DNA from 4 places in the Streptomyces sp. NPDC048565 genome. Region 3 is predicted to be linked to each of the others. Evidence: riboswitches for the same ligand, from Rfam matches in the RefSeq annotation. Region 3 holds a riboswitch; each other region holds the start of a gene.

The links. Region 3 has a riboswitch for cyclic di-AMP ahead of AB0C75_RS12255 (transglycosylase family protein). Riboswitches for the same ligand answer to the same signal wherever they lie in the genome.
Positions count from the first base shown of each region.
Region 1: linked by a shared signal. The riboswitch ahead of AB0C75_RS09755 (M23 family metallopeptidase) and the one ahead of AB0C75_RS12255 (transglycosylase family protein) in region 3 are both predicted to bind cyclic di-AMP.
Region 2: linked by a shared signal. The riboswitch ahead of AB0C75_RS04310 (M23 family metallopeptidase) and the one ahead of AB0C75_RS12255 (transglycosylase family protein) in region 3 are both predicted to bind cyclic di-AMP.
Region 4: linked by a shared signal. The riboswitch ahead of AB0C75_RS10325 (LysM peptidoglycan-binding domain-containing protein) and the one ahead of AB0C75_RS12255 (transglycosylase family protein) in region 3 are both predicted to bind cyclic di-AMP.

Region 1 covers NZ_JBEZIH010000006.1:79,670-86,903, reverse strand. Annotated here, with positions in the region: gene AB0C75_RS09770 (GNAT family N-acetyltransferase) at 1-2,100, opposite strand, end outside; gene AB0C75_RS09765 (HPr family phosphocarrier protein) at 2,265-2,546, shown strand; gene AB0C75_RS09760 (GntR family transcriptional regulator) at 2,717-3,430, opposite strand; gene AB0C75_RS09755 (M23 family metallopeptidase) at 3,606-4,394, opposite strand; cyclic di-AMP (ydaO/yuaA leader) riboswitch at 4,407-4,575, opposite strand; gene AB0C75_RS09750 (pitrilysin family protein) at 4,766-6,148, opposite strand; gene AB0C75_RS09745 (pitrilysin family protein) at 6,175-7,234, opposite strand, start outside.
Region 2 covers NZ_JBEZIH010000002.1:431,263-438,496, reverse strand. Annotated here, with positions in the region: gene AB0C75_RS04320 (PrsW family intramembrane metalloprotease) at 1-766, shown strand, start outside; gene AB0C75_RS04315 (aldo/keto reductase) at 855-1,799, opposite strand; gene AB0C75_RS04310 (M23 family metallopeptidase) at 2,112-3,155, opposite strand; cyclic di-AMP (ydaO/yuaA leader) riboswitch at 3,167-3,319, opposite strand; gene AB0C75_RS04305 (PP2C family protein-serine/threonine phosphatase) at 3,553-4,710, opposite strand; gene AB0C75_RS04300 (MerR family transcriptional regulator) at 4,844-5,590, opposite strand; tRNA gene AB0C75_RS04295 (tRNA-Met) at 5,731-5,804, opposite strand; gene AB0C75_RS04290 (hypothetical protein) at 6,371-6,529, shown strand; gene AB0C75_RS04285 (hypothetical protein) at 6,661-6,882, shown strand; gene AB0C75_RS04280 (sugar ABC transporter substrate-binding protein) at 6,907-7,234, opposite strand, start outside.
Region 3 covers NZ_JBEZIH010000008.1:56,532-63,765, forward strand. Annotated here, with positions in the region: gene eno (phosphopyruvate hydratase) at 1-1,199, opposite strand, end outside; gene AB0C75_RS12255 (transglycosylase family protein) at 1,471-2,166, opposite strand; cyclic di-AMP (ydaO/yuaA leader) riboswitch at 2,167-2,336, opposite strand; gene AB0C75_RS12260 (transglycosylase family protein) at 2,627-3,601, opposite strand; gene AB0C75_RS12265 (cytochrome P450) at 3,707-5,050, opposite strand; gene AB0C75_RS12270 (nucleoside triphosphate pyrophosphohydrolase) at 5,047-6,042, opposite strand; gene AB0C75_RS12275 (SurA N-terminal domain-containing protein) at 6,072-6,728, opposite strand; gene AB0C75_RS12280 (serine/threonine-protein kinase) at 6,913-7,234, opposite strand, start outside.
Region 4 covers NZ_JBEZIH010000006.1:210,824-218,057, reverse strand. Annotated here, with positions in the region: gene AB0C75_RS10345 (ATP-binding protein) at 1-1,339, opposite strand, end outside; gene AB0C75_RS10340 (MBL fold metallo-hydrolase) at 1,421-2,401, opposite strand; gene AB0C75_RS10335 (sugar isomerase) at 2,808-3,701, shown strand; gene AB0C75_RS10330 (hypothetical protein) at 3,770-4,474, opposite strand; gene AB0C75_RS10325 (LysM peptidoglycan-binding domain-containing protein) at 4,702-5,559, opposite strand; cyclic di-AMP (ydaO/yuaA leader) riboswitch at 5,564-5,749, opposite strand; gene AB0C75_RS10320 (hypothetical protein) at 6,106-6,336, shown strand; gene AB0C75_RS10315 (ferredoxin) at 6,486-6,677, opposite strand; gene AB0C75_RS10310 (cytochrome P450) at 6,739-7,234, opposite strand, start outside.

The DNA.
Region 1 (7,234 bases), on a different contig from region 3:
GGTCGCTGGACCTGCGGGGGCGCCGGGTGCGTCGGGGGCGGGGGCGCCGATCGGGGACTCGCCGCCCGTGACGGGCGCGCCGGGCCGGGGGGCGCCGGGGGGCTGGGTGCCGGGTGCCGATCCGCCGGGGGGCTGGGTGCCGGGTGCGGAGGTGGGGGGCGGCTGTGGATCCGGGGCGGCAGCGGACACGGCCGGCCGGGACGCGGCCCCGGACCCTGGCCCGGTGGCCGTGCCCGTGGCGGCGGCGAGGGCCTGCGCCAGGCCGCCCATCTCCACGTGGACCACCGCCACCGGCTTGGCCGGGCCACCGGCCACCGCCTCGCGCAGCGCGGCCCCCAGAACCTCGCCTTCGCCGGTCTCCGCCTCGCCGTTCTCCCCCACCCACGGGATCGCGGTCACGACCACGGCGTCGCACGCGCCGTCGGCGAGCGCCTCGGCCAGGGCGTCCCGGAAGTCCTGCGGGCTCGCCACCGTGGTGAGGTCGCGGGGCGGGCGCGGGCGCAGCCCCTCCGCCAGGCAGGCGTCATAGGTGAGGAGACCGAGCGACTCCGAGTTGCCCAGGATCGCCACCCGGGGGCCGTCCGGCAGGGGCTGGCCCGCGAGGAGCAGACCGACGTCGACCATCTCCGTCACGGTGTCGACGCGGATCACGCCCGCCTGGCGCATCAGCGCGGAGACCGTCGCGTCGGGGATACGGCTGACGGGCACGGCGTGCCCCTGCGGGTTGGAACCGCTGTGCCGGGCGCCCTTCACCACGACCACCGGCTTCACGGCGGCCGTCCGGCGGGCGAGCCGGGTGAACTTGCGCGGATTGCCCAGTGATTCGAGGTACAGCAGGGCCACATCGGTGTCCTGGTCCTCGTACCAGTACTGCAGGAAGTCGTTGCCGGAGACATCGGCGCGGTTGCCCGCGGAGATGAAGGACGACAGTCCTGCGCCCCTGCGGTGCAGGCCCGACAGGAGGGCGATCCCGATGGCGCCTGACTGGGTGAAGAGTCCGATGCGCCCTGCCTCGGGCGACTCGGGGGCGAGGGAGGCGTTGAGGCGTACCGCCTCGGAGGTGTTGATGATGCCGAAGGCGTTCGGACCGATGATCCGCATGCCGTACGAGCGCGCCTGCCGGACCAGTTCCCGCTGTCGTTCCCTGCCTTCGGCGCCGCGCTCCGCGTAACCGGCGGACAGGACGACCAGGCCCTGGACCCCGTGTTCTCCGCAGTCGGCGACGACCTCGGGCACCCGGTCGGCGGGGACGGCGACGACCGCGAGGTCGACCTGCTCGCCGATCTCACCCACGGAGCGGTGGGCGGACGCCCCTTCGACCGTGCCGGTGCCCGGGGCGAACGACGTGTTCACCGCGTACGCGCCTCCGGTGAAGCCGGAGCCGAGGAGGTTGCGCAGCACGGTCCGGCCCACTCCGCCGGGCGTGCGGCCGACGCCGATGACCGCGACGGACCCGGGGGCCAGCAGCCGCTGGACGGACCGCGCTTCGGCCCGCTGTTCACGGGCGCGCTGGACGGCGAGGGACTTGGCTGTGGGTTCCAGGTCGAGGGTGAGGTGGACCGAGCCGTCCTCGAAGCTGCGTTGCTGGGTGAACCCGGCGTCCCGGAACACCTTGATCATCTTGTTGTTGGCGGGCAGCACCTCGGCGGCGAAGCGGCGGATGCCCCGCTCCCGTGCCACCGCCGCGATGTGTTCGAGAAGGGCGGACGCCACGCCGCGGCCCTGATGGGCGTCCTGCACGAGAAAGGCGACCTCGGCCTCGTCCGCCGGGGCGGAGGCGGGCCTGCCCCGCGCGTCGATCCGGTCGTAGCGGACGGTGGCGATGAACTCGCCGCCGACCGTGACGGCCAGTCCCACCCGGTCGACGTAGTCGTGATGGGTGAAGCGGTGCACGTCCCGGGCGGACAGACGCGGGTACGGCGCGAAGAAGCGGTAGTACTTCGACTCGTCGGACACCTGCTCGTAGAAGCTGACCAGCCGTTCGGCATCGTCCGTGGTGATCGGCCTGATGCGCGCGGTGCCGCCGTCGCGGAGCACCACGTCCGCCTCCCAGTGGTCGGGGTACACGTGAGGCGGACTCTGCTCCGGAGTGGGCTCCATGGGCCAAGACTACGACCCGGGGCACCGGTCGCGGCGGGACCTCGGCGGGGGCACGCTGAGGGAGCCGACGGGCGGTGAGCGGCCGGTGACGGTGGCGGGCACAGCAGTACGCACTGCATGAGAGACTGGTCTAGACAACCCATAGCTTCGTGAAGGGCAGAACCATGGCTGAGCGCCGCGTCAACGTCGGTTGGGCCGAGGGCCTGCACGCCCGCCCCGCTTCCATCTTCGTCCGTGCCGCCACGGCCTCCGGCGTCCCCGTGACGATCGCCAAGGCCGACGGCAACCCGGTGAACGCCGCCTCCATGCTCGCGGTGCTCGGCCTGGGAGCCCAGGGCGGCGAGGAGATCGTGCTCGCATCCGAGGCCGACAACGCCGAGGCCGCCCTCGACCGCCTGGCGAAGCTGGTCGCCGAGGGGCTCGAGGAGCTCCCGGAGACCGTCTGACTCCGGTCGCTTCGCAACGGAGTTCTCTGCGGAAAGGCCGCGGCACCCTCACCGGGAGCCGCGGCCTTTCTGTATTCCACAACGACGCACACAGAGCCCGGTAAAACGTGGATCAGGGCAGCAGAAAGAAAGCCCTGCGATAATTACTCTCTTTGTATACGGCGCTTTTGTTAATGGCGGGCTCCCGCGATGTTGACGGGGTGTTGCGAAGTCCTCACCCCGGTGGCGCCCGCCGTCCGGCCGCCCACCGCCTGCCCCGGAGTACGCCGCAGCCGATGCGCCGCGGTGGCCCGCTCCGCGTGCTGGACGGCGAGCGCCCTGGCCCGCTCCGCGTCACGGCGCGCCACCGCGTCGACGAGGGCGCCGTGCTCGGCCCAGGAGTCCGCGGGGGTCAGCGGCTGCTCGACGGCGTACATCCAGGCGATCTTGTGCCGGAGCTGGGTGAGCAGCGCGATGAGTGCGGGGCTCCCCGAGGCCTGCGCCAGCGTCTCGTGGAACCAGCCTCCCAGGGCGCGCAGATCCTCCCCCTCCCCCCGACGCACGCGCTCCTGGCCCAGCTTGACCAGGCCACGGAGCACCTTGAGATGCGCCTCGGTGCGGCGCTGGGCCGCGCGGGCGGCGCCGAGGGGCTCCAGGAGCATGCGGATCTCCAGGAGGTCGGCGGCCTCCTGCCCGGTGGGCTCGGCGACACAGGCGCCGGCGTGCCGGCGGGTGACGACGAACCCCTCGGACTCCAGGGTGCGCAGTGCCTCGCGCACGGGCACACGCGAGACACCGTAGCGGCGCGCGAGCACCTCTTCGGTGAGGCGGCTGCCCCGTTCGAAGACACCGGAGACGATGTCGTCACGGATTGCCGTGCATACCGAATGCGCGGGAATACGCATGTCCGAACCTCCGCCTTAATCACCGCGAAACGCGGCCGATCGACGCCTGTTCCGTGACTCTATTGCAATCAGCCAGAATTTCCGATGGCGGGGTGGAATCCATGGATATCTTTTGGCCGTCGAGACACTCGGCGAGGAGTGCGGCACGCGCCCCGTCGGGAGCGGCGGGGTGGGGTCAGACCTGGACGCCGTGGGCGCGGAGGTAGGCGACGGGGTCCATGTCCGAGCCGTAGGCGGGGGTGGTCCTGGCCTCGAAGTGCAGGTGCGGCCCGGTGGAGTTGCCGGTCGAGCCGGAGAGGCCGATCTGCTCGCCCGAGCCGATGACCTGACCGACGGACACGCCGATCGAGGAGAGGTGGCCGTACTGGGTGTACGTGCCGTCCTTCATCTTGAGCACGATGTTGTTGCCGTACGCGCCGCCCCAGCCGGCCTCCACGACCGTGCCGGCGCCGACGGCGACGACGGAGGTGCCGGACGCGGCCTGGAAGTCCACGCCGGAGTGCGTGCCGGAGGACCAGAGCGCGCCGCCGGACTTGTATCCGGTGGTGACGTGCGAGCCGGCGACCGGGAGGTGGAAGGCGTTGAGCCGGGCACGCTCGGCGGCGCGGGCGGCGCGCGCCTTCTCCTCGGCGACCTCCTTGGCGCGGGCCTCGGCCTTGCGCTCGGCCTCCGCCTTCGCCTTCGCCTTGGCCTTCGCTTCGGCCGCGGCCTTCGCGGCGACGTCGGCCTGGTGCTGCTGGGCCGTCGCCTGGGCGGCGATCTGGTCGGCGAGGGTGGCGTCGAGGGCGACGGTCTGGGTCAGACCGGTACCGGTGACGGTCTGGGAGTCAGCGGCGAGGGCCGGAGAGGCGGTGGCGCCGATGACGCCGGTGGTGGCCAGGGCGGCGACGCCGGCGACCTTGGCGCTCTTGCGCGTCAGGCGGCTCGGGGCACGGTGCTTCCCGGTGGCACGGATGAACGCCATGGAGGGGCTGGTCCTTTCCTTCCTTCTCGCCTACCGGGTTAGCTGACGGGTTCGGAGCAGGAAGGTCTCCTACGGGCCTCCACACCTCCGACGAGGCGCAGAGATCCGATTCACCCCAGGGACTTCATGGGTCCCCGGCTCCCCAGGCTCGCGCCTGACGGGGACTCGGCGATGGCTGTCCGGCGCCGCGGATGCGGCATTCGTCCGGCGGACAGCCGGGCCGACGCTAGAGCGGGCCGCTTCGCGCCGCCAAACGGAAAGGGTCTTTTGTCGCACATCCCACAGGATGAACGCCGCACTTCTCTACAAATCAGACAAACAGCAGGACCCCGGCGGAAACCACCCGCCGGGGTCCGTCATGTCCCGTTCCGTCAGCCGCTGACGACCGACACCTCGCCGATGCCGAGCGCCTTCACCGGCTCGGCGATCTGCGCGGCGTCCCCGACCAGGACCGTGACCAGACGGTCGACCGGGAAGGCACTGACCACGGCGGCGGTCGCCTCGACCGTGCCGGTGCCGGCCAGGCGTGCGTACAGCTCGGCCTGGTAGTCGTCCGGGAGGTGCTGCTCCACCTGGTCTGCCAGGGTGCCGGCGACGGAGGCCGCCGTCTCGTACTTCAGCGGGGCGACGCCCACGAGGTTCTGCACGGCCGTCTCACGCTCGGCGTCGGTGAGTCCCTCGGCCGCCAGGGTGCGCAGGACCTTCCAGAGGTCGTCGAGCGCGGGCCCGGTGGACTCCGTGTCGACGGAGCCGCTGATCGCGAGCATCGCGGCGCCCGTCGTCCCGGACGAGGAGCCGGGCGCCGTCGAGCGCAGCACCTGTCCGAAGGCCCGGACACCGTAGGTGTAGCCCTTCTCCTCACGCAGCACGCGGTCCAGCCGGGAGGTGAGGGTGCCTCCCAGGCAGTACGTGCCGAGCACCTGGGCCGGCCACACGCTGTCGTGGCGGTCCGCGCCGATACGGCCGATCAGCAGCTGCGTCTGGACGGCTCCGGGGCGGTCCACGATGACCACACGGCCGGTGTCGTCCGCGGTGATCGGAGGCACCGGCCTGGCCTGGCCCGCGTTGCCCGACCAGTCCCCGAGGGTCTCGGAGAGCAGCGCGTCCAGGTCCACCCCGGTGAGGTCACCGACGACGACCGCCGTCGCCGTGGACGGGCGCACATGGGCGTCGTAGAAGGCGCGTACGGCGGCGGCGTCGATCCGCCGGACCGTCTCCTCCGTGCCCAGGCGCGGACGCGACATCCGTGCCGTGGCGGGAAAGAGCTCCTTGGAGAGCTGCTTGGCGGCCCGCCGGGCCGGGTTGGCCTGCTCGTGCGGGATCTCGTCGAGGCGGTTGCCCACCAGACGCTCGACCTCGCTCTCCGCGAAGGCAGGAGCCCGCAGGGCCTCGGCGACCAGGCCGAGCGCCTTGGTCAGCCGGGAGACCGGGACCTCGAGGGAGACGCGGACACCCGGGTGGTCGGCGTGGGCGTCCAGCGTGGCGCCGCATCGCTCGAGCTCGGCGGCGAACTCCTCCGCGGAGTGCTTGTCCGCGCCCTCGGACAGCGCGCGCGCCATGATCGTGGCCACCCCGTCCAGGCCATCGGGCTCGGCGTCCAGCGGGGCGTCGAGGAAGATCTCCACGGCGACGACCTGCTGGCCAGGGCGGTGACAGCGCAGCACGGTCAGCCCGTTGGGCAGGGCGCCGCGCTCGGGCGCGGGGAAGGCCCAGGGCCTGGCCTCGCCTGCGGTCGGCTGCGGGTGGTACTCCATCGCTACTCCAGTCACGGCGGCGTCGGTCACTTGTCGGCCCCTTCGGGCGCGTCGGTGCCCTCTGTCTCGTCGGCCGGTTCGACCGGCTCGTAGACCAGGACCGCGCGGTTGTCGGGGCGCAGGTGCGCCCGGGCGGCGGCCTTGACCTCGTCGGCCGTCACGTCGAGCACCCGGCCCACCGCGGTCAGGGCGAGCTGCGGGTCGCCGAACAGGACGGCATACCGGCAGAGTTCGTCCGCGCGGCCGGCGACCGTGCCGAGACGGTCCAGCCACTCGCGCTCCAACTGCGCCTGGGCGCGCTCCATCTCCTCGGGCGTGGGGCCCTCATCGGCGAAGCGGTTCAGCTCCTCGTCGACGGCCGCCTCGATCTGCGGCACCTCGACGCCCCCGGACGTCTTGACGTCAAGCCAGCCGAGCGAGGGCGCGCCGGCCAGCCTGAGCAGCCCGAACCCCGCGGCCACCGCCGTACGGTCGCGGCGCACCAGCCGGTTGTGCAGGCGGGACGACTCGCCGCCACCCAGCACCGTCAGCGCCAGGTCAGCGGCGTCGCACTCGCGCGTGCCGTCGTGCGGGAGCCGGTAGGCGGCCATCAGCGCACGCGCGGGAACCTCCTCCTGGACCACTTCGCGCAACTGTTCGCCGATGGTGCCCGGCAGGGTGCCGTCGCGCGGCGGCTGCTTGCCGTCGTGGGACGGGATGGAGCCGAAGTACTTCTCGATCCAGGCGAGCGTCTGCTCCGGGTCGATGTCCCCGACCACGGAGAGCACCGCGTTGTTCGGCGCGTAGTACGTGCGGAAGAACGCCTGTGCGTCCGCCAGCGTCGCGGCGTCCAGGTCGGCCATCGAGCCGATCGGCGTGTGGTGGTACGGGTGGCCGTCCGGGTAGGCGAGGGCGGTGAGCTTCTCGAAGGCCGTGCCGTACGGGACGTTGTCGTAGCGCTGGCGCCGCTCGTTCTTCACGACGTCCCGCTGGTTCTCCATGGACTCCTCGTCGAGCGCGGCGAGCAGTGAGCCCATCCGGTCGGCCTCGAGCCACAGGGCGAGCTCCAGCTGGTGCGTGGGCATCGTCTCGAAGTAGTTGGTGCGC
Region 2 (7,234 bases), on a different contig from region 3:
CGTCCGCGTGGTGATGTCGCCGTTCGCGCACCCCTTGTTCACGGTGCTTTCCGGCATCGGCTTCGGCATCGCCGCGCTCGGCGGCGCGCGTCACCGGGTGCGCCGTGTCGTCGTGCCGCTGCTCGGTCTCATCCTCGCCATGGGCATGCACGCCCTGTGGAACGGCTCGTCGTCCTTCGGACCGTACGGCTTCTACGCGGTGTACGGCGCGTTCATGGTGCCGTGCTTCGGGCTGGTGACCTGGCTGGCGATCTGGGCGCGCCGCCGGGAGCTGCGCACCCTCTCCACCGAGCTGCCGGTGTACGCGGCGGCCGGCTGGCTGGCCCCCGAGGAGCCGCTCGCCCTGGCCTCGATGCGGGCACGGGGCGTGGCCCGCGACATGGCCAGGCACTGGAACAGCCACCCGGACCGCGCCCGGGGCAGGGCCGCGGCCCGCGCCGTCGCTGAGTACGAGTCGTTCGCGACGTCCCTGGCCATGCTGCGCCGGAGGGCCCGCCGTGACGGTGCGGGAGAGGACTTCGCCCTCCGGGAGCAGGAGTTGCTGCACCACCTGTGGCACCGCCGGGACATCGCGGGGCCGGCCCTGGCATACGCGGCCCGTACGACGGGCCGGCTGCGCGTCTACCGGCCGCCGCCACCCCCGTTCCCCCGTCAGCTCCCCTACGGCGGCCCGCCGCCGCAGCACCTCCCGGCACCGCACCGGCACTACGGCGGGCCCAACCCGTATCTGGAGGACGGCGGGCGGCACGCCGGCCCGCCCGCCTGAGACCACCCGGCTCAGGACGGCAGGACGGCACAGCACCCCTCAGGGCATCAGAGCGTCAGGCGCATCCGGGCATCAGGGCGTCAGAGCGTCAGGCGGACGCCTCGGTGAGCTCCGCCAGCTCCTGCTCGGTCAGCCGGAGGTCGGCCACCGCAACGAGCGCGGGCAGCTGTTCGACCGTGCGCGCGGACGCGATCGGAGCGACGACGGTCGGCCGGGAGAGCAGCCACGCGAGCGCGACCGTGGCGATCTCCGCGTCGTGCTCCTGCGCGATCCTGTCGAGCGCCGCCAGCACCTTTCGTCCGCGCTCGGTCTCCAGGTGCTTGCCCGCCCCCTCGGCCCGAGCGCTCTCGACCGTCGCCCCCGGTCGGTACTTGCCGGTGAGGAAGCCCGAGGCGAGCGCGTAGTAGGGGACGCCGGCAAGACCCGCGCCGGCCGCCGTGTCCTGGAGCGCGCCCTCGTAGGTGTCGCGCGAGACGAGGTTGTAGTTCGGCTGCAGGGCGATGTAACGCGCCAGGCCCTCGCGCTCGGAGAAGTCCAGGGAGGCCTGGAGCCGCTCGGGGCTGATGTTGGAGGCGGCGATCTCCCGCACGGTGCCGGCCTTCACCAGCTGGTCGAGCGCGGTGATGATCTCCTCGACGGGGACGCTCTCGTCGTCGTGGTGCGTGTAGTAGAGGTCGATGTGGTCGGTGCCGAGCCGGCGCAGCGAGGCCTCGGCCGCCGCCTTGATGTTGGTGGCCGACAGCCCCCTGAAGTCGGGGTGGCCGCTGACCTTGGTGGCGATGACGACATCGTCGCGACGGGAACCGGCCGCCAGCCACTTGCCGATGAGGGTCTCCGACTCACCGCCCTGGTTGCCGGGGATCCAGGCGCTGTAGGAGTCGGCGGTGTCGATGAAGTTACCGCCGGCCGCCGCGTACGCGTCGAGGACAGCGAAGGTCTGCTTCTCGTCGGCCGTCCAGCCGAAGACGTTGCCGCCGAGAGAGAGGGGGAAGACCTGGAGGCTCGAAGTACCGAGCGGGCGCAGAGATGTCATACCCCGCGACAACCAGCTGACCGAAACGGCTATTCCGGATGCGCGGCCCGCACCGGGCCCCTGAGGCCCGCACCTGGGGCGCGTTTCGAAAGTAGCGCCGTCCGCCCGAAGGGCGGGCCCCGCACCCGGTCGGCGCCTCACGATCCAGGCAGACCGGCGGCCCTGACGTCGGGGGGTCGTGCGTCAGGGCCGCCGGGGTTGCGGTGCGCCGGTTACCGGCGGTCGGGCTCCCAGCCGGGTGCGGCGCCGGGCTCCCGGCCTGGCGCGGCATCGGGCACCCGGCCGGGTGCCCACGTCAGGCTCTCGCCGAGGTCAGACCGTGAGGCCCTTGCTGCGCAGCCAGCTCATCGGGTCGATACCGGAGCCGTCCGCGGTGTGGACCTCCAGGTGGAGGTGCGGGCCGGTCACGTTGCCCGTGGCTCCGACGCGCCCGATGGTGTCGCCCGTGTTGACCTTCTGCCCTGCGGTGACGTCCATCGAGGACTGGTGGCAGTACCAGATCTCCGTGCCGTCATCGAGCTCCAGGACCGTGCGGTAGCCGTACGCGCCGGACCAGCCGGCCGACTTCACGGTGCCGCCGTGCACGGCCTTGACCGGCGTACCGGTCGGAGCCGCGAAGTCCAGCCCGGTGTGATGGCCGGACGACCACATCGAGCCGGCCTCGCCGAACGTCGAGGTGATGGTGTACGAGGAGGTCGGAATGGCGTAGCTGGCGGCGAGCTTGGCGAGGCGCTCGGCCTCGGCCTTCTTCTTCGCCGCCTCTTCGGCCGCCTTCTTCTTCGCGGCTGCCTTCGCCTCGGCCTCGCTCTGCTGCTTCGCCGCCTCGGCCGCTGCCGCCTCTTCAGCCGCCTTCTCCTGGGCGGCCTTGGCCTCGGCGTCTGCTCCGGCCTGCTGCTGCTCGGCCTGCTGGAGGATACGGGCGCGAAGGGCCTCGCCGGCGTCGGTGGCACCCTGGTCGGCCTCGGCGGCAGTGATGCCCGCGCTGGTCAACGGGGCGGCGGACTCGGCGACCGCCTCCTGGTCCGCAGAGGAGTCGTGGGACATGAACGCGCCGACGCCGGGAAGGGACTTGGCGTCGGGGAGGTTGTCCGCGATGGAATCGGGAAGAGAGATGGAGACCGGCGGCTTGCTCTGCGCAGTGGCCATGCCACCCGCACCGACGGCCGCGATGACGCCGACGCCGAGGACGGTGGAGCTACGGGCGAGACCGCGCTGCTTGGCCACGCGGTGCCGACCGCGTACGGGACGGATGGACTCCTCGTCGGGGTTCCATTCCCCCCATGTCCTGTCCTCATCACCGAAGCTGTCGGTCCTGAAGGATGACGGGGCCTCGGGGGCAGGCTTGTTGGACGCCACGTGGGCGCACTCCTTTCCTTCCTTCTCGCCTACCGGGTTAGCTGACGGGTTCGGAGCAGGAAGGTCTCCTACGGGCCCCTTCGTCTCTCGCGAGACGCAGGTGTCCGATTCACCCCATGTAGGTGGTTCCCCGGTTCCCTTGCGGAATTCGGCGCTGCGCGCGGTGCCGCCTCTGGCGGCGGCAGGTACAACCGCGCTGCGTTATCGAACGTTAATAGACACCCGGGCCCGATTCCAAGCTGTTCCCACAGATCAGTCACGACTCCGGCCTGGACTTTCATGGGTCAACCGGGCGCAAACGGGCGACTTGAGCGCACTCCGTCCGTCCGACAGTTTCTGACGGTACGTCAAATGTTATGCGCAGCGAGGTCCTTCGACTACCCACCGTCGCGACGGGTCATCCACCGTCCCGCCCCACGATCTTCACCGTCGTCCGCCGCTCCTGCTGACCGTGCGCGGGACGGCCGACCGCGAGGAGCGCCAGGTCGTCCGTCGACCTGCCCCCGGTGTGCAGCCGTACGTCGTCGGTGAGCGCGGACAGCAGCTCGTCGGGCCCCGGGAACAGCCGGCCGCGCAGCCGGGCCGCCGGGTCGTAGAAGACGCCCTTCGCGTTCCGCGCCTCGGAGAGCCCGTCGGTGAACGCCAGGAACATCGACCCGGCAGGCAGCGTCCACTCGTCCGCCCGGTCGGGCCACGTGCCGAGCCCCATCCCGAGGGGCAGCGCGGGCGCCGACGGCGTCAGCACGTCGAGCGACCCGTCCCCGTGCAGCACGAGCGGCTCCGGATGCCCGCGGTTGATGACCCGCAGCGTCTCCGATCCGGACGGGATCTCCGCGATGACGGCGGTCACGAAGCCCTCCACCGTGTCGAACCCGCCCCGCCGCGAGCCCTCACGCGCCAGCGCCCGCTCCAGCCGCTGGACCACCGCCTCGAGCGACAGATCCCGCTCGGCGGCCTCCCGGAACGCCCCGATCACGACGGACACCGCCCCCACGGCGTCCAGCCCCTTGCCCCGTACGTCCCCGAGGACCAGGCGCACCCCGAACGGCGTGTCCGCTACGGCGTACAGGTCGCCGCCGACGAACTCGTCCGCCTGGGCCGCCTCGTACCGCGCCGCGACCAGCAGCCCGCCGACCCGGTCCTCGGGCCTCGGGAGCACCGCACGCATCGCGGTCTCCGCGATGACCCTGGCCGAGGCCAGCTGCTCGTTCATACGGCGCACGACGCGGTTGATGAGAAGGGACAGCACGGAGACGGTGACCAGGGTGAACAGGTCGGTGAGCGGCACGACCTCGCCGAGCGCGCCGGACGAGATCCGGATGACCAGCACCACGAGGGTCGCTGCCATGCCGATACGCGCGGTGCCGCCCGGCGAGAAGAAGGGGGCGGCGATCAGCGGGGCCGCGGCGAAGAGCGGCACAGCGGTGACCTCGGTCGGCGTCGCGAAGTCGAAGATCACACCGGCGCAGATCATCAGGACGGGCAGCACCCGCACGAACCGCCGGGAACGGGAGTTCCCGACCGTGCTGCCCCGCCGTTCGTCCCGCTTCCCCACCTGTTTGCTCCTGCCCGCTCCGCCCACGGGTGCGGACGGTACCGCGCCCCACCCAGGCTGGCCGGAGCCGCGCCGAACGGCGACTCGCCATCGGCCAAAGGGAGGAGCGCGCCGGAGCCCCGTCCCCCGGTGGTCAGTCGGAGAGCCGGCGCTGCGCGTAGAGCGTCAGTGCGTCCCGTACGAAGACGGCGGTTCCGTCCCCGTGGCGATCGTAGTTCCTCCCGAAGCGGGAATCGGCGACGTACATCTCCGCGATGCCGGCCACGTAAGCCCGCGTGACCTCCATGGTCACCGACAGCCACTCGCAGTGCCGTCGCGCGATGTCCTGCACCGCGTCGTCACCCGCCGCCAGACCGGCCGCCCTGGCCTCTCCGTAATCCCGGGCGATGGCCTCGTGCACACCCTGGAACCCGGCGCGTTCCTCCTCGCTCAGCCCGCGCCACCACCGGCCGCCGCGCTCGTACGCCTCCTTGCCCCAGCGCTCGGTGACTTCCTGCTCGTACGCCGTGTGGTCGAAGCCGTCGAACACTTCCTCCGCCATGATGTGCTCCCCTTTCTCGGTCCTGTCGAGAGTGGTCCGCACCGAGGCGATCTGCCGCCCGATGCGCTCACGCTCCTGCTCCAGCAGCCGCAGATGGGCCCGGAGCGCCACGCCGGTGTCCCGCTGCCCCTCCAGCACGTCCTTGATCGCGGGCAACGAGAGCCCCAGCTCCCGCAGCAGCAGAATGCGCTGGAGTCCGACCAGGGCCTCCTGGTCGTAATAGCGGTAGCCGTTGGCACCCGTGCGGCTCGGCGCGAGGAGACCGATGTCTCCGTAGTGCCGGAGGGTCCGGCTCGTGGTGCCTGCCCGCTTGGCGATTTCCTGGATCGACCACTCCATGCCGGAAACGCTAGAGGTTTACGTAACGTCAAGGTCAAGCCCTGCACCGGCGGCCGGGTGACGGCACATGTCGCGGCGGCCGGGTGGCGGCATACGACAGAGGCCCGGATCCTCGAAAGGATCCGGGCCTCTGTCTTCAGTAGCGGGGACAGGATTTGAACCTGCGACCTCTGGGTTATGAGCCCAGCGAGCTACCGAGCTGCTCCACCCCGCGCCGTTGTGATGCCAACTCTACGCCATCCGGGACGGCGCTCCGACCATTGATGGCCGCCGATCCCCCACCCCCTCCCCGACGGCAACCCCCCGGCCCCGACGTGGTGCACCAACTCATACTTCACACCGCGAAGTTGTCAGGCACGGTGGCGTACCCAAAGGTGGGCACACCTCCCGATCCAGCGTCTCGCCTGCATGGAGAAAGAATCCTCCACCGCGCCGCAGGGCTGACCCCTCGCGTCGTGCCTTCCGCCGGGCCGGGGCCCGGCGCGCGGGGCGTCCTGGACGGCGGCGGACAACCCGTATGTCCGCGCCCTCTTCCACGCAAACCAGAACATCGAGCCCTCGGCGCACCGCCGGCCGTCACGCCGGGCGCGCAATACCGAGGGAAAGCCGTGCTGGGAGGGTTACAGTCTGCATGCACCGCACGATGATCCGGACGCCCCCGGAGCGGCGCGGCACCGGTGGCGGCGTCTCTTCGCCCCACTGGTCGGGACCGGTCCGGCTTGTATCGCGGCGACTCGGTCACTGGGCTCTCACCACACACCTACGTACAGGACACCCGAGATGACCGACACGTCTGCCCGCACGACCCAGCGGCGCTCCGACGGCACGTCCGCCGCCGCGACCGCCGACACGGGCACCGCGGCGCCGCTGCCCACTCCGCAGTACGCGGGTCTGTTCGTCGAGCCCGACCTGCCGCCGGTCCCCGACGAACACGAATGACCGGGCGGCGGCAGCCGTACCCGGCCCGAGCGCCCGGCCCGGCCGACCGGCCTGTGACGGACCCGACCCGGCCGACCGACCCGGCTGACCGACCCGAGTGACCGGCCCGGCCGCACGGTCGTTGGAAGACCATGCGCATCCGTATCGGTGTGGTCGTCCTCGCAGTGGTCCTGCTGATCGCCGCGTTCATCTCGAACATCCCGTCCGAGGCCGAGACCGTGGCGGCCTGCCGAAAGGCACTCGACAACACGTCGACGCTGACCAACCGGCCGGACGTCTGCACGGACGTGTCCGCGGACACCTACCGGACGTTCCTCCTGATGTACGAGTTGCGGGAGGAGGGCCTGGACTGAGGGGAGGGCGCGCCTCCCGGTCCGTCAGCCCTGCTGCTCCTTCCACTCCGCCTGTGCCTCGTCGAGGTCTTCGGCGAACGTGTCCAGGAAGTCCTTGGCGCTCGTCTTCCCGAGCAGCACCTTCTGGAAGCCCGATTCGCTGTCGGCCTTGGACAGGGTGTTCCAGTCAGGCAGGTAGTAGGGAAGCTGGACGATCTTGGTGTCGCCCGAGAACAGCGCCTCGGCGCCGAGCTGCGTGGTCTCCGACTTGTCGAGCCAGGGGTCGTCGGCGGCTTCCTTGTTGGCCGGGATCAGGCCCGCGGACTCGCTGAACTTGGAGTTCGATGCGTGCGAGGCCGCGAACTCGATGAAC
Region 3 (7,234 bases):
TTGTACTTGGCGACGCGGTCCGAGCGGGCCGGGGCGCCGGTCTTGATCTGACCGCAGTTCACCGCGACGGCGAGGTCGGCGATGGTGACGTCCTCGGTCTCACCGGAGCGGTGGGACATCATGCACTTGAAGCCGTTGCGCTGGGCCAGCTCGACGGCGTCCAGGGTCTCGGTCAGCGAACCGATCTGGTTCACCTTCACGAGCAGGGCGTTGGCCGAGCCCTCCTCGATGCCGCGCGACAGGCGCTCGGGGTTGGTGACGAACAGGTCGTCACCGACGATCTGCACCTGGGAGCCCAGCCGGTCGGTGATGACCTTCCAGCCGGCCCAGTCGTCCTCGTACAGCGGGTCCTCGATGGAGACCAGCGGGTACGCGGCGACGAGCTCCTCGTAGTACTCGGTCATCTCGGCGGCCGAGCGGGACTTGCCCTCGAACTCGTAGACGCCGTCCTTGTAGAACTCGGACGCGGCGACGTCGAGCGCGAGCGCGATGTCGCGGCCCGGGACGTAACCGGCCTCCTTGACGGCCTCGAGGATGAGGTCGAGGGCGGCGCGGTTCGACTCGAGGTTCGGGGCGAAGCCGCCCTCGTCACCGAGACCGGTGGACAGGCCCTTGGTCTTCAGGACCTTCTTCAGCGTGTGGTAGACCTCCGCGCCCCAGCGCAGGGCCTCGGAGAACGACTCGGCGCCGATCGGCGCGATCATGAACTCCTGGATGTCCACGTTGGAGTCGGCGTGCGAGCCGCCGTTCAGGATGTTCATCATCGGAACGGGCAGCAGGTGCGCGTTCGGGCCGCCGAGGTAGCGGAACAGCGGGAGGTCGGACGCCTCGGACGCGGCGTGCGCCACGGCCAGCGAGACGCCGAGGATGGCGTTGGCGCCGAGGGAGCCCTTGTTCTCTGTCGCGTCCAGGTCGAACATCGCCTGGTCGATGAGACGCTGCTCGGTGGCGTCGTAGCCGACGAGCTCCGGGCCGATCTGCTCGATCACGGCGAGGACGGCCTTCTCGACGCCCTTGCCCTGGTAGCGGTTGGGGTCACCGTCGCGAAGCTCAATGGCCTCGAACGCACCGGTGGAGGCGCCGGACGGAACAGCAGCACGTCCCGTGCTGCCGTCGTCGAGGCCAACCTCGACCTCGACCGTGGGGTTACCCCGGGAGTCGAGGATTTCCCTGGCTACGACGACGTCGATGGACGGCACGAGGCATCTCCTTCTGGGATCTGACACTGGTTGTGCAGGGTCACTGTGGCCTTGCGCCACGAGCCTAACCGGCTCGTGGCGCTCCGTCGGCCGTGCGCCCGTCTCCTGGGACGAAAAAGGACCCAAGGATCCACATTCCGGGCAAAGCTCAAAAATTCTACGGCGAGCGACCGTCGGCCCGGCGTGCGGGGGGTCAGCACGCCGGGCCGGGTCTCCGGGGCAGGAGGAACACCCCGGGCTGTTTCCGACTCCTTCGGATGGAGCCGCTCGCCTACTTCAGGTGGAGCTGCTGCCCCGGGAAGATCAGGTCGGCGTCGTCGACGATGTCGTCGTTGAGCTTGAAGAGCTTCTCCCAGCCGCCGTCGACCTTCTTCGCACCGGCGATCTTGCTGAGGGTGTCGCCGGCCTTCACCTTGTACTCGCCGTCACCCTTCTCGACCTTGTCGCCGGTCGGCGTGGTGACGGTCTTCTCGGGGGCGGCGCGCTTCTCGCTGCGCGTGGTGGGCTGCTCGGCCGTGCGCTCCTGCGTGGCCTGCGGGTCCGTGTCGCCGTTCTTCGCGGAGGAGCCGGTGTCGACGCCCGGGTCCACACCGTCGTTCGTCAGACCGCCGGCTCCGGCGCAGGACCAGGCACCCGGGCCCTGGATGTCGAGGAGCTTCTCGGCGGCGGCTATCTGCTGGTCCTTGGTGGCCAGGTCGGCGCGGGAGGCGTACTGCGTGCCGCCGGCGGCCGCCCAGCTGGACTGCGAGAACTGCAGACCGCCGTAGTAGCCGTTGCCGGTGTTGATGGACCAGTCGCCACCCGACTCGCACTGGGCGACGGCGTCCCAGGTGTCGACGGAGGCGGCGGAGGCACCGGTCGCACCCATCAGCGGGACGGCGACAGCGGCGCCGGCGACACCGGCCAGGGTGGCGACACGGACGGCCTTGGACGGGCGACGGTGCTTGCCCTTGCTGGAAAGCAGCATGGTTCTCCTCACCGACGCCTACGAGGTGAGCTGTCGGGTTCGGGCTGTGAGTGTGCCCGGTCGTCCTACTCGCGGACGACTTCACCCCTAGCCGCACTCCACCCGTCTTCCGACGGCCGGGTCCGGCGCTTACCTGGGTCCCCCGCTCCTGCCTACGGCGCTTTACGCGTCGGTTCCCTTCGGCCGACGGCAGGATTCGGCGTGACGGTCGAAGGTGCCCGCGGTGCGAGCGGCTCCGACCGTAAACACACGCAACCCCCACATTCAAAGATGGACATAACGACCAATCAGCCCGTACCGGTCCGCCCAGATGGACCGTTTTCGCAGGTCGGAGCCAAAATGGACGGACCGGACGGACCGGGCGCCGCAGTTGAAGCAAAGAGACCCATGTCTCACTTACACATAAGTGGACATAGGCCTCTGAACTACCCCTGATTTTGGGGCGTTTTCCCGTTTTTGATCACTTGAGGCCGAGGAGATCCAGGCTCTGGCCGGGAAGGATCAGGTCCGGGTCGGAACCCAGCTCGTCCCTGTTGGCCTCGTAGAGCGCCGTCCAGCCACCGGAGAGGTCCTGCGCCTCGGCGATCGCCCAGAGGTTGTCGCCCTCGCGGACGGTGTACGCCCCCTCGGCGCCCTGACGCGCGTCGGATTCGCCGCGCGAGGCGTGCCGGCCGGACTCGCGCCCGTCACCCTGCTCCGCGCCCGCCTCGGGGGCCGGGGTGCCGCGGTGCTTGCCGGCCTTCGCCCCGTCATCCTTCGACGTGTCGGAGGAGCCGGTGGCCTCCGGGGACGGAGTCGCGGACGGTGAGGCGCCCGCTTCGTCGTCCTCGTCCGAGCCGCTGCCCTTGTCCGTCGCGTCGCCGGAAGCGTCCTTGCCCGCCTCGCCCTTCGCATCGGATTCGTCCGAGTCATCCGAGTCGCCGGATCCATCCGTTTCGTCCGCAGGGTCCGCGGAGTCCGCCGGGTCCGTCGCCTCGGACGAGGGGGTTTCGGACGGGGTCGCCGTGTCCGAGGGGTCTGCGGAGGACTCGTCGCCCGGGTCCACCCCCGGCAGCGTCCCGTCCAGGGCGAGCCCGGAGATCACCGCGCAGCTGGACCATGCCTGCGGGCCCTTGTCGTCCAGCACCTTCTCGGCGACCGCGATCTGCTGCGAGCGGCTGGCGAGGTCGGCGCGGGACGCGTACTCGGTGCCGCCGTAGTCGAACCAGGTGTCCTGCGAGAACTGCAGGCCGCCGTAGCGGCCGTTGCCGAGGTCGGCACTCCACACGCCACCACTCTCGCATTCGGCGACCCGGTCCCAGGTCGACGCGTCAGCGGCCTGCGCGCCACCGGCGCCGAGGAGCGGGATGGCAATGGCCGACCCGGTGACGCCTGCGGCGACGACGATGGCGGGTGCCTGGCGAGGGCGGCGGTGTCTGCCGTTCGCGGAGCCCATGGGATTGCCTTCCGTGTGACTGACATGTGACGGGTGAGTCGAACGGTGAACCTAGCCGTACTCGAACGTGTGTCACAAGTCGATGCAGCGGAGATCACGTCAAAGTCACAGAGTTGACTGATTGTCACCTTTCTCGGTCGGATCCCCGGGAGTGAACTCCACGGGAAGTGTGCGCAGTCCACGCATGATGAGCCCGCCGCGCCAGCGCAAATCGGCAGGTTCCGCAGCGAGCCGCAGGTCGGGGAGGCGCCTGAGCAGTGTCGCCAGGGCCGCCTGCCCCTCCAGCCGGGCCAGCGGCGCCCCCAGGCAGTAGTGAATGCCGTGCCCGTATCCGAGGTGCTGATTGTCACTCCGCGCAAGGTCCAGGGTGTCCGCATCCTGGAACCGCTCCGGGTCCCGGTCGGCGGCGGCCAGCACCACGAGGACCGGGTCCCCGGCCGCGATGTCCTGCCCTCCCAGCCTCACGGGCTCGGTGGCGTAACGCCATGTCGCGAGCTCCACCGGACCGTCGTAGCGCAGCAGCTCCTCGATCCCGGTGGCGAGCAGTTCGGTCTCCCCCGCGGCCAGCGAGCGCTCCAGGCGCTCACGCTGCGAGGGGTTGCGCAGCAGCGCGTAGGTGCCGTTGCCGATGAGGTTCACGGTCGTCTCGAAGCCGGCGAAAAGGAGGATGAAGGCCATCGCCGCCGCCTCGTTCTCGCTGAGGTGCTCACCGTGGTCGCTCGCCCGGATCAGCCCGGAGATCAGGTCGTCGCCGGGATTCTCCCTTTTACGGTGGATGAGTTCGGCGAGATAGCCGCGCATCTTCTTGACCGACCTGGCCACCCCGCCACGCGGCCCGCCGCCGTGCCGGATCATCATGCCGGCCCAGTCGCGGAAGTCGTCCTGGTCCTCCCGGGGCACGCCCAGCAGGTCACAGATCGCGTAGATGGGCAGGGGGAACGCGAAGTCATGGATGAGGTCCGCCTTCCCCTCCTCGATGAACGAGTCGATGAGGCGGTCCGTCAGCTCCTGCACACGCGGCGCGAACTCGGCGACCCGGCGCGGAGTGAACGCCTTGGAGACGAGCCGGCGCAGCCGGGTGTGGTCGGGCGGGTCGATGTTCAGCAGATGCGTCATCAGCTCCGCCTTGCGCTCGCCAGGAATGCCCGTCTTGCCCTTGGCGTTCGCGGAGCCCGCGTGGTGGGCCGGGTTCTTGGAGAGCCGGGTGTCGGCGAGTGCCTGCCTGGCATCGGCGTAACGGGTCACCAGCCAGGCCTCCACACCGCTCGGCAGCTGCGTGCGGTGCACGGGGCTGTGCTCGCGGAGCCAGGCGTAGGCGGGGTACGGGTCGGTGGCGAACTCCCAGGTGAAGAGTTCGGGTGCGGGTGAGGCTTCGGGGGCGTGTGCGGCCTCCGGTGCCGGATGAGGTGCCGCGTCGGGTGCGGGGGTCTTCCCGGGGCAGTCGTTCACTCCTCGACGCCGTCGGGAGCGGCCCCGGGACCGCCGAGGCCCTCAGCCGTCCGGATCGCGTCCCGGTAGGCGCGGGCGGCCTCCCGCAGGGCGGCCTCGGGGTCGGTGCCGTCCTGCTCGGCCCGTACGGCGATAGCGAGCAGCTGGTGGCCGACGCCCCCGCCTTCCGGGAGCGGGGCGTCGAGGCCCGCCGTGCGCACCCTGCTGCCGAGCTTGGCGGCGAGCGCGAGACCGGGCTGGCCGAGCGGCACCCCGTCGGTGACCGACGCGCGCTGCTTCTCGATCGCCTTCGTACGGAGCCAGTGCGCGTGGACGTCCTCCGGGGTCTCGGCGGTCTCGTCGCCGAACACGTGCGGATGACGGTGGATCAGCTTCTCGACGATCGTGGCCGCGACGTCGTCGATGCCGAACGGCTCGTCCTGGTCCTCCTGGGCGATACGGGCGTGGAAGACGACCTGGAGCAGTACGTCGCCGAGTTCCTCGCGCAGCTCCTCACGGTCGCCGTCCTCGATGGCCTCGACCAGCTCGTACGCCTCCTCGATGGCGTACTTCGCGAGGCCCTTGTGGGTCCGCTGCGACGTCCAGGGGCATTCGAGCCTGATCCGGTCCATGACCTGCACCAAGTCCAGGAGCCGGGCACCCGGCAGGTCGTACGAGCCGGGCAGCAGCTCCAGGTCCGGCATCTGCACCCGGCCCGAGCCGCCGAGCCTGGCCAGGCCGTCGGTGAGCCGCTGGTCGCCCTCGCCGCCCACCAGCAGCACCACGGTCCTGCCACCCGCGCAGTCGTCCACCAGCTCGTCGGCCGACGGCGCGGTGTGCTCCACGGCCACCCCCGCGTCCCGAAGGTACGGCAGCTGAGGGTGGTCGGGCTCGGCACACAGCACCCGGTCGGCGGCGTGCAGCGTCTGCCAGGCGGGCCAGGACAGCAGACCGGGGGCGACCCGGTGGCTGGCGGTGAGCAGGACGATACGGCCGGGGTCTTGAGTGTTCACCACCCGAACCTACTCCCGGGTGGGGCGGGTCAGGCGTCCGCCTCCGGGTCCTGTCCCTGGACGGGTGTGACCTGGGTGATCCACGGGGCCTTGTAGGTGCTGAGCTGGACCTTCCGGTCGTCCCAGCTGCCGTAGCGCGGGTTGACGTCGATGTGCAGCGCCTTCGACGCCTCGGTGAGGTTCTCGCCGACGGCCTGTACCCCGGCGGGGCTCTGCAGGTCGGCGCCGATCTTCCGGGCCAGCTTCTGGAGCTGGGCCTCCTGGCGCAGGCTCGCCTCGATCTGGCCGGGCGCCACCCAGCGCTGCTCCAGCATGCCCGCCTGCACCGCCTCGTCCCCGCCTGACTGCGCGGCGGCCTGGCCGCGGAGCTCCTGGATCTCCTTACGGCTGACGCTCACCCCGGCGTCCTTCGCCGCGCGGTCCAGGACCCGTCCGAAGATCAGGCCGGACAGCTTGACCCGGGCCAGCTGGCCCGACTTGGTCACCAGCTCCTCGGAGTGCTCGGAGCCCTGCTGCGCGCTGCGCACATCGGCCGCCTCCGCCTGGACCGTGGCCACGTCGATACGGTCGCCGCCGACCACGGCCGCGGCGCCTGGATGGGCCTCGCTGCCGCAGGCGGTCAGGAGCGGAGCCGCGAGGAGTGCTGCGGCGGAGAGGGCGAGCGCGGTGCGACGTCGGCGGTGCAAAGGAGCCTCCCGGGGAGATTGTGCATCAGTGCACAAAGCCTTGCGATGATCGATGTTAGGCAGTGGACGTGATTCGGGCCACCGCTTCGACCAACGATTTCCGGACCGGTCGGTGCGGGGCCGCGGGCGAAATCCCTCCCGATCGGGCGTCCTCGGCCTCGCCCCCCGCTTCTCTCCCCCCGCCTCACACCGAGCCGCGTACGTCCCGGTGGTGGGTCAGTCGCCGTCGGAGCTCCGTGGGCAGCGGGTGGTGCGGGCCGTAGACGCGCTCCGCGTCGTACAGCAGGGCCTGCAACTGGGCGCGGCCCGCCGCGTGGTCGCCCACCCCGAGCAGGAGGTGCCCGATGCGATGGCGGATGTCGAAGGCCCGGCCGGGTCCTGAGGTCGTCGCGTAGCTGTTCTCGTAGAAGGGGAGGACGGCGCGGTACTCGGCGAGCGCGGCGGCCGCCTCGCCGAGCTGTTCGAGGCACTGCGCGGCGTCGTAACGGAATTGCAGCGTCTGGGAG
Region 4 (7,234 bases), on a different contig from region 3:
GGGTCACCGGCTCCTGCGCCGGCTGCGGTCCTGCCGCCGGGCTCTGGGGGGAGGCCGCCCTGCGGGCTCGACGCCGCCGGGTGGGCAGCCCCGCCGGAAGCGCCGTTTCCGCGGCGGCGGGCTCGGGCGTTGCGGCGGGCGCGGGCGTTGCGGCGGGCTCAGGCGTTGCGGCGGGCTCAGGCGTTGCGGCGGGCGCGGGCGCGGGCGTTGCCGGTGCGGCCCGCCCCGCGGGTTCCACTCCGGCGGACGACGGGCTTTCGGCTGCGGCGGCTCCGGCCGGCCGCGCGAGCACCGGCTTCGGCGCGAGCACGGACAGGGTGCGGTCGTCGTCGATCACGGTCAGCAGATGCGCCGGAATCCGCAGCATCGTGCGCATCCCCCCGTACGGCGATGGCTCGATGTGGCAGCTGAAGCCGTAGCGCGCGATGAGCCGACCGACCACCGCGAAGCCGGTCTGCGGCGGGTCCCCCAGCTCGGTGAGAAGCACCTCGGAGGGACCCGACAGGAGTGCGTGGGCCCGCTTCAGCGCGTCGTCGTCCATGCCGATCCCGGCGTCGTCGACGAGGATCAGGGCGCCACGCCCCGCGGTCTGCTGGACCGTCACCGGAACCTCGGTGTCCGGGTGCGAGTACGCCGTCGCGTTGGCCAGCAGCTCGGCGAGCGCGATGGCGAGGGGTTCGGCGGCCCGGGCGACCAGCGCGAGCCGTTCCTGGCGCAGATGGTTGGCGACCTTGATCCGCTCGTACCCCGCGACCCGGGACTGGGCTCCGAGCACGACCTCGACGAGCGAGGAGTTCTGCCGGGCGAGCCCGGGCCAGGCGTCGCAGAGCACAGCCGTGGCCTGGGTGCGGCGCAGCGCCAGTTCGTTACGGAAGTCGAGCTGGAGGATCCGCGGGTCGTCGTACTCGTGCTGGAGCTCGTGCAGCAGGTGCTGCGACTGGTTGAGCAGTGACTGGATCTTGGCCGATGTGCCGCGCATGGCCGACCGCGCTGCCGCGTCGACGCGTCCGCGCTCCTCCAGGACCGCGGTGCGCGCGGCCTGTACGGCCTCGGTCAGCAGCCGGGCGGCATCACCCTCGATCTCGGCGGCCTCCCGCAGTCCCGGGACCGGTGCTGCCCGGTGCGAGAGTGCGGCGGCCGCGGCGGGTATCCGTCTCCGGGCCAGCTGGCGGATCTCCTCGGTGAGGGCGAGGGTGCGGGCCTCCGCCGCCCTGGCCTGACGCTCGGCCAGCTCGGCGTGCGCCGACGCCCCGTACGCGTCCCGCCCGGCCTGAAACGCGCGTGTGACCGACCATATCGCCACCCCTACGGCGATCAGGGCCACGATCCATGCCACCACGGTGTCACCGCGTCTCTGTTGTCGGGGACGGCCTGCGGCCCGTGCGGCCGCGGGGTGTCCGGCTGTCGTGCCTGAGGGCCCTCACGCCGGCTCCCCGACCTCATGGGCGACCTCGGCCACGTCGGCCATCACCTGGAGAACGCCGGGGAGTTCCGAGCCGCCGTCCAGGCGGCGGTACTCGCTCCCGATGGTCACCACGAGCCGTTCGGGCAGGCCGAGCGCCTGGTAGCGGCCCTCGGCGATCACCCGGCGGGCCGCCTCGGCCGAGGGCACCCCTGCCGCGTGGAAGGCGTGGGCGCGCTCCCGTACGTATGCGAGGTAGGCCATGTGCTCCCGCACCCCGGCGGGGTCGAGCACCGGTCCGTGGCCCGGCACGATCATCTCGGCGCCGGTGGCAAGGACGCGCTCGCAGGCGTCGATCACATTGCTCAGGGGTCCCGCCCAGTGCACGGGGTGGTCCCCGGGCTGTCGCGGGGACGAGGAGAAGATGACGTCTCCGCTGAACACGGTGCGCTGCGTGGGCAGATACACGATCAGGTCACCCGCCGTGTGCGCGGGCGGCAGGGACGACAGCTGGACCGCGTACTCCCCCAGGGTCAGTTCGAGCTCCCCGGTGAAGTAGGTCGTCGGCCGCACGGCCTCGGTGCCCGACCAGTCGAAGCCACCGAAGTGACGGCCGAGGTACGCACCGAGAGGGGTGGAGGGATCACTTCCGGCCACCAGCGCGTGCTGTTGCTGCGGGGTGGGGTCGTAGTGGATGTGCTCCAGCGCCTCGCGGGTCGCGATGATCTCCGCGTCGGGGAGCACTCCGGCACCCCAGAAGTGGTCACCGTTGGCGTGGGTGACGACCACACGGTCGATACTCACCCCGTCGGGCAGCCGCTTCTGGCTCTCCACCAGGAACTGCCCGGCCAGCAGCGTGTCGTAGGGGGTGTCGATCCACAGCGCGCCGCGCGGTGACACGAGAAGGCCGCAGTTGGCCAGGCCCCAGCCCCGCTTCGGCGGCAGCCAGGCATACAGGCCCCTGCCGAGGTCGGCGATGTCCCCACCCGTGATCGACATGGGGCGATTATGCCGACCACGATCCGGCCGCGCGTTCGAACTCGGCCAATATGCGGGCCCGGTGACGCAAAATCACCCCTGGCTCGGGCCGCCCCTCACCGGTCGGTGACCGTCCGAGGTTGCCGCACATCGGGCCCACGGGGGATTTTCCACCTGATGTACAGGATATCAACCGTCAGAAACGGGCCACGCCGCGGATACCCACACAGGCGCGGCAGAACCGGATCGGGTCGGCTACCCACCGAGCATGGCTGAAAATCGACGACGCTTGCGTGTCGGCCGTGTAAACACTTTGCTTGTTTTTGCTCGATAGGCCCGGCTAACATGCAGAATTGAACAAGCGGGCGTCGGTTTCACCCAGCCCCGCCCCACCAGATGCGCGTAGCAGCGGAAGCGGAGTGCGGACATGTCGCATGTCGAGACCGAGACAGCCGGCCAGCCCGAGTGCTGGCGCCGCGCCGCGGAGGTCGCTGCCGACCGGAAGGCGGCTCTGCCCGCCCCCGGTGAGCGCATCGCCGTCGTCGGCTGCGGGACGTCGTATTACATGGCCCAGGCGTACGCCTCGCTCCGCGAGGAATCCGGGCAGGGCGAGTCGGACGCGTACGCCGCCTCGGAGTTCCCCACGGGGCGCGCGTACGACCGGGTCGTCGCGCTGACGCGCTCGGGTACGACGACGGAGGTGCTCGGTCTGCTGACGCGGCTGCGTGGCACCACCCGGACCGTCGCGGTGACCGCCGACCCGAAGACCCCGGTGATGGCCGCCGCGGACGATGTGGTCGTCCTCGACTTCGCCGACGAGCGGTCCGTGGTCCAGACGAGGTTCGCGACCACCGCGCTGACCCTGTTCCGCGCCCATCTGGGGCTGCACACCGAGGACGTCGTACGGGACGCGGAGACCGCTCTGGCCGAGCCGCTGCCCGAAGGGCTTCTGGAGTGCGGCCAGTTCAGCTTCCTGGGGCGCGGCTGGACGGTCGGGCTCGCCAACGAGGCGGCGCTGAAGATGAAGGAGGCGTCCCTGTCCTGGACCGAGTCGTATCCGGCGATGGAGTACCGGCACGGGCCCATCAGCATCGCCACGGCCGGGACGGCGACCTGGATGTTCGGCACCGCTCCGGAGGGGCTGCGGGAACAGGTGCTTGCGACCGGGGCCCGCTGGGTGGAGAGCGGACTGGACCCGCTGGCCGACCTGGTCCGGGTGCAGCGGCTGGCGATCGCCCGCGCGGCGGCCCGTGGCCTCGACCCCGACCTGCCGCGCCATCTGACCCGGTCGGTGGTGCTGGACGCGGCCGACGGAGCCTGAAGGCCGTCATGGCACGCCGCGCACCGGGCCGACGAGCGGTCCGGTGCGCGGCGGGGTGAGCGTGGAGGTCAGGCCTCCTCTTCGAAGTGGGCGTCCAGCGCCGCGTCGAGCTCGGCCGTCCACACCTTGAGGTCGCTCCGGGCCCCGGCCTCGACCTCGGCGTTGAACCAGCGGCGGTTCGACAGGTGGACCGTCACGGTGAACCGGCGTCCGAAGCGGCCGGTCCTGACCTCGACCGCGCCGATCTCGACCCAGTCGAACTCCGCCTCCTGGTCGTCGAGCCGGAAGCGGACACCTTCGGCGTCCACTCTGATGGACCCGCGCCGGTCGCTGACCTCGAAGACGGGGCCGTCCTCGCCATCGCCACTTCCGCTCGCCGCCTCGGCCTCGGCCTCGGGGGTGACTTCGGAGGCGGCCGCGTCGTCCGAGGTACCGGAACTCTCCGTGGCCGCGTCGCCGTCCTGGCTCGCGTCGCCGTCCTGGCTCGTGTCGCCGTGCTGGCTCGTGTCGCCGTCCCCGCTGTTGTCGCCGTCCGGCCTGGAACCGTCCACGACCCCGTCAGCCGCCTCCGTGGCGAGCGCCTCCGAGACCGTGACCTCCCCGGCCTCCTCAGCCTCCCCTGTCGTCTCCTCGGGCCGCTGGGACGTCTCCTCCTCCGCTTCCGGTTCCGCCTCCGTCCGCGCGGGGGCAGGGGCCGTCAGGCCGGGGATGTACGCCGGATCTGTGCCCGCGGCGAACTCTGGCTTGGTGTTCGAATCTATGCGCTGCTCCACGGCGGGCAGTATGGACGACGAACCTGTACGAGACCAGTCAACCGGGCCCCGACCGGCCTGTCGGCGGGTCGGGGCCCGGCCGTGACACCGCCGTACGGTGCATCCGGACCCGGCAGGCACCGGAAAACGGACGACGGGTGGTGCGGGTTCCGCCGAACCCGCACCACCCGTCACTTCTGTCCCTCTGTCACACACCCGTGCGCCAGCGGTCCCGCCTCGGGCAGGACTCAGTAGGCCCCGAAGACGTTGTCGATGGAGCCGTACTTGTCCGCGGCGTAGTTGCACGCGGCAGTGATGTTGGCGACCGGGTCGTAGCTGTCCGTCGACGTACCGTCCACGTGGTACGCCTGGAAGGTCGGGTCGATGACCTGCAGCAGGCCCTTGGACGGGATGCCCGCGGCGGCGTTCGAGTCCCAGTTGTTGATGGCCTGGGGGTCGCCCGCCGACTCGCGGATGATGTTGCGGTGGATGCCCTCGTAGCTACCGGGGATGCCGTGCTCGGCCATGACGGCGAGCGACTCCTGGATCCAGCCGTCGAGGTCGTCGGTGTACGAGACCGGCTCGGCGGCGGGCGTGCCCTCCGCGGCGAGGTTGGTGCTCGTACGCTCCGAGCGGTCGGCGCGGTCAGCGCTCTGCTCGGCACGGTCCGACGAAGCAGAGGCCTTGGATTCGGCCTTGGGGGCCTTGTCCGCCTTGTCGGCGGACTTGCTCTCGGCCTTGGCACCAATGGTCAGCTTCAGACCGGGGTGAATCAGGTCGGGGTTTCCGCCGACAGCCTTCTGGTTGTCCTCGTACAGGGCCTTCCAGCCACCGCTCACGGAATGCTCGCGGGCGATCTTTGCAAGAGTGTCACCCAAGATCACGGAATACGTACCGGACTCGGACTTCTGCGCGGCAATTCCCTTGCCGGTCGCGGCAGTCGACGTCGCCGCCTTTTCCACGGCGGCCGGCTGGGCCGGGGCTGCGAAGGCGCCGGTCGCACCGATCACAGGGAGGGCCAGGGCGGCTCCGCCCGTGCTCACGGCGATGATGCCGCGGGTGAGCGAACTGGCCCTGGAACGACGGTGCTTAGCGATTTCGGGCATGCTGAATTCCTCTCCGTCGCCTACGAAGTGAGCTGTCGGGTTCGAGCTGGAGATGCCCGGCCGCATACGAATGCGACTTCACCCCGAGCCGCTCCGGTAACCGGATCGGCGCTTACTTGGGTCCCCCGCTCCTGCCGTACGAGAAGTAGTCGGGTAACCGGACGGCGGCAGGATTCGGCGTTCCGCCCGGAGTGATGGCGACCGTAGGCGAGAAATAGGGAAAGGAACAAGCCTGGCGCGGTGATCACAATTCATCCGCAAGATCAATTCTCGGGAATTCATGTAATCCACCCCACACGGCGCCACCCATTCCTCTTGGCGCAGAAGGGAACCGACCGCCGAGCTGCTGCGTCCGGAGCGCATGAGGTGACGCTGGTCACGGAGTCCGATTCGGGCGATTTGCTCCCGAGCGAAGGCCCCAGGTCACACGAAATGGCCTTTTATGGATTACGGGATCAATTTCTAAAACTAACTCAAAACGGGCATACGACTCATGAATGACGCCTTCGGGCATACCGAGAGCGTTCGCGTGGAACCGATCCGCCCATGACGCAAAACCCTCGCCCCTCGGCCCCTCGGATCACCGTTCTGCCCGTCCAGCCCGGGGACCCGCCCTTCCGGGTCGTGGAGATCGACGGCGAGGTGATCGGAAGCGCCACGGCCATGACGGACGTGCTCATCGCAGCCGCCGCGGCCGGCATCACGGTCCATGACCTCGACGACCCTGCGACCGTCCGATGGGTGGGTGGGGGCAAGCTCAGCTGGAAGCCGCACTGAGAGGAGGCGGCGGCGGGCCTGGGGCTTGCGGGCCGTCGGCCGGCACGAGAAGCCGGCCACCACGAAGTACAGCCACCGGACGAAGCGGCCACGACGAAAAGCGGTCCGGCGCGAGAACGCGCCGGACCGCCTCGGTTGTCCGCCCGGTGTCAGCCCTCGATCCGGATGGCCAACGCCGGACAGACGGCCGCGGCCTGCTGGACGTCCTCGGCCCGGGCCGAGGACGGTGCGGGGTTCAGCAGGACGGCTATCCCGTCGTCGTCCTGGTCGAACACGTCATCGGCGGCGACCACGCACTGCCCGGACGCCACGCACTTGTCCTGGTCCAGGGTCACTTTCATGAGCACTCCTTCGTCGTCGGTGTCGCTGCGTGGCGGGGGCGGGGGGTGCGGCGGTGAGAGGTCACCAGGCCACGGGCAGTTCGTGGACGCCGTAGACCGACCCGTCGTGCTTGAAGGGCAGGTCCTCGATGCGGGCGTCCAGCCGCAGGGTGGGGATACGGCGGTAGAGGGTGCTGTAGACGACCTGGAGCTCCAGACGGGCCAGCGGCTGGCCGACGCACTGATGGACGCCGAAGCCGAAGGCCACATGACGCCGTGCGTCGCGCCTGACGTCCAGCCGGTCAGGATCGGCGAAGACCTCGGGGTCACGGTTGCCGATGTCGTTCGGCACAACGATCCCCTCACCTGCCCGGATAACCTCGCCGGCGATCTCGATGTCCTCCAGAGCCACGCGGCGGCGCCCCGTGTGGGTGATGTTGAGATAGCGCAACAGCTCCTCGACGGCGCCGGCGACCACCTTGGGGTCCTCGGTCTCGCGCAGCAGGGCGAGCTGATCGGGGTGTTCGAGCAGGGCGAGGGTACCCAGAGCGATCATGTTCGCCGTGGTCTCGTGACCG